4 regions of the Arthrobacter sp. 01N444 genome follow, and region 2 is predicted to be linked to each of the others. Evidence: riboswitches for the same ligand, from Rfam matches in the RefSeq annotation. Region 2 holds a riboswitch; each other region holds the start of a gene.
The links. A riboswitch is a leader RNA that binds a small molecule or an ion and turns the genes downstream of it on or off. The one in region 2 is predicted to bind thiamine pyrophosphate.

Region 1 (3,178 bases), on a different contig from region 2:
TCGGCGGCGCGGCCGTCGGGGCCGATGCTCCGGCCAGTGAGCTGGCTGACGAGTGTGGAGACGGAGGCGCCGTCGGCGACGCTCTGATCCATTCCGTTAAGTCGGATGTTCATGCTGCTTCCTTCTTGGGGCTGTCCCCGGACGTAACCGGGATGCGGGAAAAACGGTCGGGGCGGAACCCGGCCCAGCGCGGGTCCGGCGTGAAATCCATGAGTTGCCGGCACACGGCGGCAGCGGCGGGGGTCAGCAGGACGCCGTGCCGGAAGAATCCTGTGGCGATGATGAGTCCCGGGACGTCGCCGCCGTCCGCTTGTGCGATCCGCCCCAGCAGCGGGGCATTGTCCGGGGTTCCGGGCCGCGCCCGCGCCGTGGCTTCCAAAAGCTCCAGCTCGGCGACCGCAGGCACCAGCTGCTGGGCATCCCGCAGCAGCTGGTAAATGCCGCCGGCGGAAACCGCGTGCGGATCCGACGGTCCATCCTCCCGCTGGGTGGCCCCGATCACCACGGTGCCGTCCTGGCGGGGGACGATGTACACCGGGATGCCGCGCACCATGCCCCGCACGGTGGCCGTGAGCAGCGGCTGCAGATGCGGAGGCACGCGGAGCCGGAGGATGTCGCCGTAGACGGGCCGCAGCGGCAGCGCCAGCCCGGCCGGAAGCTCCTCGAGCGCGGCGGCGCCGAGCCCGTTGGCGACCACGGTCTCGGCAGCCCGCACGGTACCGCCGCCAGCCAACCGCACACCTGCCACCTGTCCGTCCTGCCACAGCAGGCCTGCCGCGCGCCGCCGGACGAAGCTGCCGCCTTCCGCACCGAGCACGCCGGCGAGCAGGGTGATCAGCAGGCGGGGGTCCACCTGGTGGTCGGCCGGGATGTCGAAGGCACACGAGATGCCGGGACTCAGGAGGGGCTCCCGGGTGCGCGCCTCGCGCACTGTCAGTGGCTCCACGGCCAGGCCGCATGCCTTCTGGACTTCCCTCAAGTCCGCGAGCGCGCGCCGGTCCGCCGCGTCGGCCCCCACCGCCAGGGTCGGCGTCGTTAAGTAGCCGGTACCCGCCGGGGAATCCGCGCCGGCGGCACCGGCGTCGAGAGCTGCAGCGAATCCTGGCCACAACCGGGAGGCCTCGAGCATCAGTTCCAGGAGCTGTTCCTCCTGGTAGTGCAGTTCACTCACGGGGGCCAGCATGCCGGCCGCGGCCCAGCTGGCTCCGCTGCCGGGAGCATCATCGATCAGGACCACGGATCGGCCCGAGCGGATGGCCTCGAACGCGATGCCATGGCCGATCACCCCGCCGCCGATCACGGCCACGTCGGCAGTCGTATCCCCCGCGATGATTCCCTCTGCGGTACCGGTCCCTGTGTCACAAACCTGGGCGGCGGCGTCATTTGCGGCTCCGGCTGCACGGCCTGCTCGTGTGCCCATGAAAAATTCCTTCCCTACGCCGGTACTAGCCGGATCAGGTCAAGCGGTCGGCTCTGACGCCCTCTCAGCCGGGCAGCGGCGACATGGCTGCTGCGGGCTCCCGCGGTATGCGCCCAGTTTAGAGGAACTAGGCTGGTCCCATGAGCCAGGACCCTCTCCACACCACCGCCCGCCTCTATCTCTGCACCGACGCCCGCAGGGACCGCGGCGACTTCGAGGACTTCGTGGACGCCGCCTTCGCCGGCGGCGTGGACATCATCCAGTTGCGCGACAAGTCGCTCGAGGCCTCCGAGGAGCTGGAACTGCTGGAGGTCCTGCACACCGCAGCGCAGCGCCACGGGCGGCTGTGGGCCGTCAATGACCGGGCGGACATCGCCTCCCTGTCCGGGGCTCCGGTGTTCCATGTCGGCCAGAAGGACATTTCGCTCGACGCCGCCCGCGGCTTTCTCGGCAAGGATGCCGTGATCGGCCTGTCCACCCACAGCCCGAAGCAGGTGGACGCCGCCATCGCTGCCGCGCCAGGCCGCAAAGGGCTCGATTATTTCTGTGTGGGCCCCGTGTGGGCGACGCCCACCAAGCCCGGACGCGCCGCCGTCGGCCTCGATCTGGTGCGCTACGCCGCCCAGGCGATCGGCGGGGCGGACGCGGAGGGAACCGGCAAGGTCGACGAAAGCGTGCTGCCGTGGTTCGCGATCGGCGGGATCGACCTCAGTAACGTGGAGCAGGTAGTCGATGCCGGTGCCCGGCGGATCGTCGTGGTCCGGGCGATCACCGACGCCACTGATCCGGCCCACGCCGCCGGAGCCTTGCTGGCGGCGCTGGACGCCGCCGCATCCTAAGCAGGTCCCCAGCCAGTAATGCCGGCCGGCACTGAATCTATCCGGCGAGACCCAGCTCCGTCATCCGGCGCGCGTGATTCGCTGCGAGTTCGGCTGCCAGGCCGTTGACCAGCGCCCGGGCGCCGGCGTCGTCCAGCCCTGACAGTCCGCCGAGGAACGCGTGCTCGGCGCTGACACGCTGGGCGTGGTTCAGTACTTCCCCCAGCAGACGCCTGGCCCACAACGCCAGGCGCGACGCCAGCCGCGGGTCATCGGCCAGGGCCGCCTTGATGCGCGCCTGCAGCACGGCCGTGGACTCACCGGTGGAGCGGACCTGCCCGATCAACTCACGGGTCGCGGCGTCGACGTACCGGCCCACGACGCCGTAAAAGTCCGCGGCGACCGTGTCGATCACGTAGGCCTTCATGAGGGCCTCGTACCAGTCCGACGGGCGCGTGCGTTCGTGGAAGTGGTCCACCGAGGGCTGGAACGGCAGCATGGTGGCCTCCGTATCCAGGCCCATGTGTTCGAGCCGGATTCGGACGAGTTCGTAATGCTGGAACTCGACCACCGCCATCCTGCCCAGCAACGCACGGTCATGCAGCGTGGGCGAATACCGGGCACTCGAGGACAGCCGCTCGAAGGCGGAAAGCTCGCCGTACGCCAAGACTCCCAGCAGGTCGGCAAGGAAGCTGTTGTAGAGGGCAGGATCGTCCGCAGTTGCGCTCATCATCCAAGACTAATAGCGGAAATCGGGCTACCCTGATTTTCGTGTCACATCATCGCCTGACCCCCAGTGTCCACGAGCAGCAGAACCAGCTTGCCGGGGCACTCAAGGCGTTGCGCACCACGCTGGAACTGCCCGGCCCGTTCCCCGAGGATGTGCTGCGCGACGCGGAGGCGGCGGTGGCCGAGCACAAGCTCCCGGACCTTGACCTCA
Region 2 (3,178 bases):
CCGCGGGGTCGAGGTTGGCGGTCGGCTCGTCGAGCAGCAGCAGCCCTGGCCGCATCGCGAGGATCCCGGCGAGCGCGAGCCGTTGCTTTTGCCCGCCGGAGAGGGCCGCCGTCGGGTGGTCCAGCGGCAGCTGTCCCAGCCCGACGTCGTCGAGGGCCTCGCGCACGCGCGGCCAGATCTCCGCCGCCGGGACGGCGAGGTTCTCCGCCCCGAAGGCGACGTCGTCGCCGAGGCGGGAGAGCACCACCTGCGTTTCCGGGTCCTGCTGCACCAGCCCGGCGCGGCCGCGCTGCGCCCGTGGCGCGGCGCCGTCGATCAGGAGGCTGCCGGTCTCGTCTGTGTTCTCGGCGTCGCCGGAGTCGCCCGGGTCCCCGGAGTCGCCGGCCGCGCCGTCGCCCAGAACGCCGGCCAGGGCGTGGAGCAGCGTCGACTTGCCGGCGCCGGAGGGCCCCAGCAGGAGCACGCGCTCCCCCGGCTGGATGTCCAGGTCAAGGCCGCTGACGGCGGGCCTGGTCCGTCCGGCATGCCGCCAGCCCCAGCCGCGGGCCGTGACGGCGGCCGGCCGGACGCCCGGTGAAGATCTCATGATTCTCTGCAGGATTCAGCGACGGGGCTCAGGAGAAGACGGGCTCCGTGGCGGCCTTGCGGGAGGCAAAGGAGCCCAGCACTCCGGTTTTCGCCAGGCCGCGGGTGGCGAGCCAGGCCAGTCCGCCGGCAATCACTGCGCCGGAGATCGTGGTGAAGACGATGTAGGCGAGCTTGTCGCCGGCTTCGTAGGCGATGTTCCAGCCCCACGGCAGGAAGGAATCGTTCAGGCCGCAGAAGAGGCCCGCGCCGGCGCCGGCCAGCACGGAGACGGGCAGGTTGAACTTCTTGTAGAGGAAGGCCGCGAAGACCAGTTCGGCGCCGAGGCCCTGCAGGATGCCGGAGATCAGCACCGTGGTGCCGTACTGCGAACCCATGATGAGCTCGCCGGTGGCCGCGACGGTTTCGCAGAAGAGCGCGGCGCCCGGCTTGCGGATGATGAGCATGCCCAGCACTGCCGGGATCATCCAGCCGCCGGCGTAGAGTCCGCTCAACGGCGGGTAGACCGCGTTGACCGGAGTCGAGATCAGGTTCGCGCCCTGGGACCAGGCCCAGAAAATGACGCCGCCGGCAACGGCGATCAACGCGGCCACCACAATGTCCACCACGCGCCAGCTGTAGTTGCGCCGGGCGGATGAACGGCTGGCGGAACCATGCTGTGCTGAAATATCTGTCATGTCGTCCTCCTGAGGAACAGGAGGGGAGGGTGCGCCGGCCGGTCTCGGCTTCCGCCGCCCTCCGCGCATCCTGAGAACTCGACTCCCTTGCGCCGGTACTAACCGGATCAGGTTCGAGGGTCTGCGGCTGTCCGCACTCTCAGCGCCCACCAAAGGTTTCCCCGGATTGTTCCGGCGATGCCCGACGGCGGCGCTCCCCTGTCGTAATTATTTTCGCCCTTGTGGGCTGGCTCAGTTTACACCCGGACGGCCGGGATTTCAGTGGTGTGCCGTCACAATCGTGGACCGGACGGCGGCAGTCCCGGCGGCCCGGAAAACCCTCTTGGTAGAGTCGTCGTGCCGGACCCCCGGACCCGCCAGCGGGCGGCCTCGTCACCCACCGGAAAGCTGGAATATTTTGTCGCACACACCGGTCACCCAAGATCCCTCCGGGGAATACGATCCCGACTCCAATGAGCCGCAGCCGCGGGGTTCCCTGGCGGCGCTCATTGGCCGCGTGCTGGCCGAGATAGAGGCGCTCCAGTTCGCGTCGTTCAGCAAGGATGACGCCCTGGACCTCGGGCTCCTCCTTGTCGAGCTGGGCAGGCAACGCTCGCTGCCCATCGCCGTCGACATCACCAAAGGCGAGCAGGTGCTCTTCCACGCCGCGCTGGACGGCGCCACACCGGACAATGAGCGCTGGATCAACGCCAAGAAGCGTACCGCCCTGCGGTACGAGGTCCCGTCCCTGCTGGTGGGCCTCCGGGCCCGCGCTGCCGGCGGAAGGATCGAGGACAACGCCTGGTGGGATCAGTCGGAGTTCGCCGCCCACGGCGGGGCGTTTCCCATTTACGTGCGCGGCACGGGCGCCGTCGCCGTCGTCACCGTCTCCGGCCTGCCCCAGAAGGCGGATCACGAACTCGTGGTCGAGGCCCTGCGGATGGTCCTCACCCCGGAACGCTAGGCTAGGGGAAAACCGTTCCCGTCCCAAGGAGACCGAAGAATGAACATCCTCATCAAGCTGCTCGGCACCGGCGTCAGCCTCCTGGCCGGCTTTGCCGGCACCAAGCTGGTGGACACCATGTGGGAAAAGTCCACGGGCAACAAGCCGCCCAAGGGCCAGGAGGACGACGTTCCCACCACCCTGCGCTCGGCCCTGACGTTCGCCCTGATCTCCGCCTCGGTCAGCGCCATCATCCAGGTGCTCGCCAACCGCGGCACCCAGCGCGCGATCACCCGCTTCGCCAAGACCCAGGACGTCGTCTGACCTGACCCGACCAGCCGCGGCGCCCGCCGCGGCAGTCGAAGGCCCCGGCCGGGTCCGCCGGGCCGGACGGGGGCTCAGCGGTCGTCGTCGTCGTTCGCTCCGTGCGTGGCCGCCTGCTGGGCGGCCTTCTGGACTACCGCCTCGAGCTCGTCGGAGCTCAGCAGCTCCGGGTGCAGGTGCTTGGTCCGGTAGCCGGCCCGGCCCACCATGTGGGCGGACACGGGGACGGTGAGCAGCTGGAAGAGCCAGGCCACCAGCAGGACGGGCCACACCGACCAGGTGCGCATCTGCAGGCCGAGGGCCGCCAGCAGCAGGAAAAGGCCGAGGACCTGCGGTTTGGTGGCCGCGTGCATCCTGCTCATGAGGTCCGGGAATCGCAGCAGCCCGATGGCGGCCGCGAGGGACATCAGGGCTCCGGTCACCATGAACACGGCGGAGACGGCGTCGATCACTGTGTCAGGATTCACGGACGCCCTCCCGTCTGTCGGCCACGAACCGGGCCACGGTGACCGAGCCGACGAAGCCGATCAGGGAAATGGCAACGAGCAGCATCAGGTTGTTCAGGTGCCGGTTGGCGGCCATGTCGATGCACAGGGCCGCGCCGAAGATGGCCAGCAGCACGTCGGCGGCCAGAACCCGGTCCAGCAGCGAGGGCCCCCGCGCGATCCGG
Region 3 (3,178 bases), on a different contig from region 2:
TCAGGGTAACGAAGTCTCCAACGGAAACCTTCTCTTGGCGGCCGCCTGCGCGGACAATCGCGTACACCACTGGGGAACTCACTTCTCTCGACGTTTATTACTAGATTTGCGTGCGGAACCAGGGGCCAAATTCTTTGGACCGGCTCACGCTGTGCCTCAACGCCGGTGGATTCCTCGGGGGAACCCATGAGCTATCCCCGGAACAAATCCATTTGGAATTCCAAGCGGACCGTTCTCAGGGTCATAACCCAAGTGTTGGCGTAAGCACCGAAGATCTAGAATACGCTAATTTTGCCTTCGGCCGCAAATGAGGCTGGTTCCGGCGGGTAGTCCGTGATAGGCGCCACAACATCTTGATGCAAAGTCCCTGCCAATGTTCTTGGCCGGGATCTTGACCATCTTGAGCTGTGTTGCCGCAACGACTTCCGGAACCGTGCCCCACCATCGTACCGGTAGTCCGGACCAGCTCGCGTCAGGCGTACAGCCGCGGCGCGTCGAAGAAGTCCACTTCGTAGCGCGATGACTGCCGGAAAGCCAGGGCCATGGCCTGCCGCTCGCTCTCCGATGCCCGCCCGGCCGCCGTGTCCGTGTACGCGATGGCCTGCCGGGTCGCGGCGGCGAAGTCCTCGTCGGCGTAGGTCCGCAGCCAGCCGGCGTAGGGGTGCTCCCCGGGGGCGCCGCCGGCCAGGAACTCCCGGTGCAGCGTGGAACCGACCTCGGCGTAGAGCCAGAAGCAGGGCAGCGCCGCCGCCACGAGGACGCCATAGCTGCCGGAGACCGAGGCGGCCAGCAGGTGGTCCACATACGCTTTCGTGACCGGGCCCAGGGTGGAGGCCGTGGGGCGGGTGCTGAGCCAGGAACGGTGCAGCTCGGATTCGACCTCCAGGCAGGTCTGCGCCGAACGGGCCCAGAACAGCTGCTCGGCCTCGGTGGGGGCAATCGCCGCGGCCCGGGCCAGGACCCGCGAGTATCCGTTGAGGTAGATGGCGTCCTGGGCGAGGTAGTACGCGAACTCGTGCTCGGGCAAGGTGCCGTCGGCCAGTCCGCGGACGAAGTCGAGGGCGTAGATCGCCTCAAGATCGCCCGCGGCTCCTGCGCGCAGGGCTGCGGCGAACTCCCCCGCCGCCGGACCCTGCCCGGCCTGGAGGTGCTGCAGGTGGTGGAAGTGGTGGACCGGGCCGGTGCCGGAGCCGACGTCCAGGGCCGAGGCTCCGCGGAGCGCGCCCAGCAGCCACGGCTTGACTTCCCGCAGCGCCGCTTCCCAGTCCCCCACCCTGGCCTGCACGGTGGCCATGGCCGAGGACAGGGAGCAGCCGGTGCCGTGGCTGTTGCGCGTCGCGATCCGCTCCCCCGGCACCACCACCGTTTCCTGGCCGAGCAGGCCGCCGGTGTTGACCAGCGCATCCGGGCAGCCGGTGCCGGCGCCGTGGCCGTCGACGTCGTGGGCATCGGCGTCGTGGGCATCGGCGTCGTGGGCATGCCCGTCCCCCGGCCCGGCGCCCTGGAGGTGTCCGCCCTTAACCAGGACGGTGGTGCCGGTCAGGGCGGCCAGCCGCTTGCCCTGCGCCAGGGCCTCGGACCACTCGGCAGCGACGGGTTCCTTGAGCAGGATGGCGAGTTCGGCGAGGTTGGGCGTGATGAGGTCCGCCAGCGGCAGGAGGGCCTGCAGGGCGGCCTCGGCCGATTCCTGCAGGAGCCGGTCACCGCTGGTGGCGACCATCACCGGGTCCAGGACCACGACGGCGGGGCGCACCTTTTCCAGCCAGCCGCGGACGGCGTCGATCACGGCGGCGTCACCGAGCATGCCGATCTTGACGGCGTCGATGCCGATGTCGTCGCTGATGGCGTCCAGCTGCGCCGTGAGGAACGCCGCCGGGGGGACGTGGACGGCGCGCACGCCCTGCGTGTTCTGCGCTGTCAGGGCGGTGATGGCGGCCATGCCGTAGCCGCCGTTCGCCGCGATGCTCTTCAGGTCGGCCTGGATTCCGGCCCCGCCGGAGGGATCGGAGCCGGCGATGGCCAGCACGCGGGGAATGCGCGGCGGGGCCGGCAGAGACTCGTTGTGCAGAAAATTGGGCGGGAGGAACTCGGACGGATTCGATTTCGCGGACAAGGAAGACATCCCTTCGCCGGTGCTAACCGGACAGGTTCAACGGGTCTGGATCTCAGCCGGCCCGATGCCCGGCACCCCGTGTCAGTGTTCCAGCCTAGCCCTTGCCACCCGGAGGACCCGTTAACGCACGAGCGGGCCCGGGCCCGGGCGGACGTATGTTACGTCTGCCATGACCCGGACCCGCGGCCCGACCAGTCGAAATAATGACCGGACGGGGACGTGGTCAGTCGCGGAGGACTACAGCTCCGACGCCGGCACGCCGACGCCGAGGATGATCGGCTCGTTGCCGGCCGGGATGGACGCAGGCCCGGCCGCAGCGGGAGCCTTGGCCTCGTGGACCGATCCGGCCGCGGCCGGCCGGGTTGCCTCGCGGTGCTCCACGGAGGTTTCGTTGGCTGCGCCCTGGGCGCGGCTGGCACTCCGGTTGCGGCGCCCGCGGCGGCCGCGCAGCGTCGTGGTGTCAGCTGTGCGTGACGCCGGCGCCTCCGCAGCGCGGACGGCCGACGGCGCCTCGGGCGCCGTGGCTTCCGGTGCGGCAACAGCTGCTGCCTGACCGGCCGCCAGGCCGGCGGCCTGGTCCGGCTTGCCGGCCTCGGCTTCGCCCAGGTTTGCGAAGGCCTCGGTCAGCAGGTCCAGGGTCAGGGCCGGTGACGGCGCGTCCTCCGCGTGCTCGACGAAGGGCAGGGCCACCTGCTCGCCGCCAAACGTCAGCACCGTTGCGGGGCGGCCGGCTGCCTCGTCGGCGGCTGCGAGCTGCGTGACGGCGTCGACGGCGGCCTGGCGGGCCCCGGCGTCGCTGGCTGCGGCTGCCTCCCCGTCGTGCAGGTGCGCGGCGTGCGCTGCGGCAGCGATGTTGGCCAGCGCGGCACGGGTGGCCTCGGCCTTGGCGTGGCGTTCGGCCTCGGTGGGTTCGGCGTGGACGGGCGCGGGTGCGGCCGGCGCGGTCTCTCCGCCCTGGCCTCCCCGGCCGCGGCGACGGCTCTTGCGTTCCGGGCGGGCAGCAGGCTGCGCCTCGGTGCGCGGCACATAGTGCTCCGCGGCGACCGTGTTGGCGCGGCGGTGCTC
Region 4 (3,178 bases), on a different contig from region 2:
CCGTGGATTCTGTAGCCACCGGCCTTCGGCGACTCTACATAAGGATAAATTACTTGAAGCTTCAATTTATTCCAAAACATGGACTGGCACCCGGTCCACCGGCAGCCCACGCAGCACGATATGCCGGATCCGGCGGAGCGTGGCCGGATTGCTCCGCGGATCTTCGGCCGTGACGAGGACATCAGCGCTTGCCCCTTCACCGATGGACTCCGCGCCGAGCCAGGTCCGCGCGGACCAGCTCGCGGCGTTGAGGGCGGCAGCGGCGGAAAGGCCGGCGGCGTGCAGGGCCTGGATCTCGTCCACGATCCTGCCATGGCTGATCACGCTGCCGGCGTCGGTACCGGCATAGATCGCCAGCCCGGCCTCGTGGGCTTCGAGGATCCGCTCCGCCCGGCGCTCCCACAGCGAGCGCATGTGGGCTGCGTAGCGGGGGAACTTGGCCGCCGCCCGGGCGGCGATGTCCGGGAACGTGGCGATGTTGATCAGGGTGGGCACGATGGGAACACCCTGTTCGAGGAAGCGCGGCAGGTGCCGCGGCAGCAGCCCGGTGGCGTGCTCGATGCAGTCGATCCCGGCGTCGAGCATGTCATCGAGGGTGTCTTCGGCGAAGCAGTGTGCGGTGACGCGGGCCCCCTCATCGTGGGCGGCACGGACGGCGTCCTTGACCGTCCGGGCGGGAAAACTGGCGGCGAGGTCGCCGGCGTCGCGGTCGATCCAGTCCCCCACGAGCTTGACCCAGCCATCGCCCGCGCGGGCCTGCTTCCGCACGGCCTCGACGAGATCCTCCGGCTCGACCTCGACGGCCAGGCCCGGCAGGTAGCGCCGGGCCCTCGCGAGGTGCCGGCCCGAGCGGATGATCCGGGGCAGGTCCGCGCGCTGCTGGAGCCAGCGTGTGTTGTGGACGGCGCCGGCGTCGCGGACCAGGAGTGTCCCGGCGTCGCGGTCCGCCAGGGCCTGGGATTCCGCGGTGTCCTCGGTAACGTCCCCGCCCGGGCCCAGGCCGATGTGGCAGTGCGCGTCCACGAGGCCCGGAATGACCCAGCCGTCGAGCACGAGGTCAGGCGCGGCGGCCGGACGGCGGAAGGTCAGCAGGCCCTCCACCGACCAGAGCCCGTAGCGGACCTGGTCCGCCGCGGTGAGGATGGGGCCGCTGAACTCGATGATGCCGGTCATGACCTAAAGCCTAATCCGCATGACGATCCGCCGGCCAAGACCGTCCAGCCCCAGCTGCGCTTCGTGGATCCGCAGGGCGCCCAACGCCTGTCCTGGCTGGGCGAGTTCCTCGAAACCGCAGCTCGCATAAAACGGCGCATTGAACGGGACGCCTGCGAAGGTGCAAAGCGTCATCGATAAATAGCCCCGGCTCCGGGCCGCATCAAAGGCCGCCTCCACCAGGGACCGTCCGATCCCCCGCCCGGCGGAGTCCGGCTGCACGGAGAGTTGTTCCAGATGGGCCTGGCCGCCGACCTCGTCAACGCGGGCAAACCCTACGGGCGGGTTTCCGGCGACAAGTATGAACAGCGGCTCAACCGGCGTCGTCAACTCCGGAGCCGGGAGCGCCCGGTTCCCCAGCTCCGCTTCGAGGATGCGGTCTGCTGAGGCCTCGAGAACCGGCAGCGCCGGGATATCTTCCGGCGTCGCCATCCGGATGCGGGGCACGGCCCTGGGCAGAGTCACAATGCCACGCTAACACCGCGGCCCGACCGCACTCCGTCACACTCGAGGGCCGGCCGGAGGTGCGTGGTAGTTTCGTCTACGACCACACGGGTGCCCCTGCAGGGGCTGAGATCGGGCTGACGCAGCCTGCGACCGTTGAACCTGTCCGGGTAATGCCGGCGAAGGAAGTGAGCTTTTCCGTGAACACCCAAGTGACACAGCACAGCCCTGTCCAAATTCAGTCCGCAGCCACCACGCAGTCGCTGAAGTCCCACTCGCTGGCCTTCAGCACGGACCCGGAGCATGGCATCCGCGTGCCGGTGACCGAGATCGCCCTGGAACCCTCCCCGGGCGGCGTCCGGAACCCGCCGTTCCGGGTGTACCGCACTGCCGGCCCGGGCAGCGATCCGGTCCGCGGGCTGGAGCCGTTCCGCACCCCCTGGATTGAGGCCAGGGCGGACACCGAACCCTACGCCGGCCGCGAACGGGAGCTGCTCGACGACGGCAAATCGGCGGTGCGCCGCGGTGCCGCGTCGGCCGAGTGGCGGGGCGGCCGGCCGGTGCCGCGCCGGGCCGTCGAGGGCAGGACCGTCACGCAGATGCGCTACGCCCGGGACGGTGTCATCACCCAGGAAATGCGGTTCGTCGCGCTGCGCGAGAACTGCGATGTGGAGCTGGTGCGCAGCGAGGTGGCCGCGGGCCGCGCGATCATTCCCAACAACGTCAACCATCCCGAATCCGAGCCGATGATCATCGGCAAGGCGTTCCTGGTGAAAATCAACGCCAATATCGGCAACTCCGCCGTGACCAGCTCCATCGCCGAGGAGGTCGACAAACTCCAGTGGGCCACGCAGTGGGGCGCGGACACCGTCATGGACCTCTCCACCGGGGACGACATCCACACCACGCGCGAGTGGATCATCCGTAACTCCCCCGTCCCCATCGGAACGGTCCCGATCTACCAGGCGCTGGAGAAGGTCAACGGTGAGGCGAACGCCCTGACCTGGGAGATCTTCCGGGACACCGTGATCGAACAGTGCGAGCAGGGCGTGGACTACATGACCATCCACGCCGGCGTGCTGCTGCGGTATGTGCCCCTGACGGCCAACCGGGTCACCGGCATCGTGTCCCGCGGCGGTTCCATCATGGCCGGCTGGTGCCTGGCGCACCACCGGGAGAACTTCCTGTACACCCACTTCGATGAGCTGTGCGAGATCTTCGCACGCTACGACGTCGCGTTCTCGCTGGGCGACGGGCTGCGGCCGGGCGCGACGGCGGATGCCAACGACGCGGCACAGTTCGCCGAACTGGACACCCTGGCCGAGCTCACGCAGCGGGCCTGGGACTTCGACGTGCAGGTCATGGTGGAGGGCCCCGGGCATGTGCCCTTCCACCTCGTCCGGGAAAACGTGGAGCGCCAGCAGGAACTCTGCAAGGGCGCCCCGTTTTACACACTCGGGCCGCTCGTCACGGACATCGCACCGGGCTATGACCACATCACCTCGGCGATCGGCGCCACCGA

Region 1: it holds a riboswitch for thiamine pyrophosphate, as region 2 does, so the genes downstream of both, thiO (glycine oxidase ThiO) here and AC1DKN_RS15250 (ECF transporter S component) in region 2, are expected to answer to the same signal.
Region 3: it holds a riboswitch for thiamine pyrophosphate, as region 2 does, so the genes downstream of both, AC1DKN_RS14870 (bifunctional hydroxymethylpyrimidine kinase/phosphomethylpyrimidine kinase) here and AC1DKN_RS15250 (ECF transporter S component) in region 2, are expected to answer to the same signal.
Region 4: it holds a riboswitch for thiamine pyrophosphate, as region 2 does, so the genes downstream of both, thiC (phosphomethylpyrimidine synthase ThiC) here and AC1DKN_RS15250 (ECF transporter S component) in region 2, are expected to answer to the same signal.

What each region holds. Positions count from the first base shown of each region.
Region 1 is NZ_JBFTRB010000002.1:448,197-451,374, reverse strand. It holds gene thiS (sulfur carrier protein ThiS) at 1-113, opposite strand, end outside; gene thiO (glycine oxidase ThiO) at 110-1,420, opposite strand; TPP riboswitch at 1,414-1,534, opposite strand; gene thiE (thiamine phosphate synthase) at 1,561-2,259, shown strand; gene AC1DKN_RS04380 (ferritin-like fold-containing protein) at 2,297-2,971, opposite strand; gene AC1DKN_RS04375 (RNB domain-containing ribonuclease) at 3,010-3,178, shown strand, end outside.
Region 2 is NZ_JBFTRB010000014.1:26,676-29,853, forward strand. It holds gene AC1DKN_RS15245 (ABC transporter ATP-binding protein) at 1-586, opposite strand, end outside; gene AC1DKN_RS15250 (ECF transporter S component) at 615-1,262, opposite strand; TPP riboswitch at 1,329-1,472, opposite strand; gene AC1DKN_RS15255 (heme-degrading domain-containing protein) at 1,660-2,205, shown strand; gene AC1DKN_RS15260 (DUF4235 domain-containing protein) at 2,245-2,508, shown strand; gene mnhG (monovalent cation/H(+) antiporter subunit G) at 2,583-2,933, opposite strand; gene AC1DKN_RS15270 (MrpF/PhaF family protein) at 2,965-3,178, opposite strand, start outside.
Region 3 is NZ_JBFTRB010000013.1:59,446-62,623, reverse strand. It holds gene rplU (50S ribosomal protein L21) at 1-70, opposite strand, end outside; gene AC1DKN_RS14870 (bifunctional hydroxymethylpyrimidine kinase/phosphomethylpyrimidine kinase) at 473-2,035, opposite strand; TPP riboswitch at 2,105-2,202, opposite strand; gene AC1DKN_RS14865 (Rne/Rng family ribonuclease) at 2,351-3,178, opposite strand, start outside.
Region 4 is NZ_JBFTRB010000006.1:252,802-255,979, reverse strand. It holds gene AC1DKN_RS10060 (amidohydrolase family protein) at 67-1,173, opposite strand; gene AC1DKN_RS10055 (GNAT family N-acetyltransferase) at 1,177-1,677, opposite strand; TPP riboswitch at 1,754-1,861, shown strand; gene thiC (phosphomethylpyrimidine synthase ThiC) at 1,857-3,178, shown strand, end outside.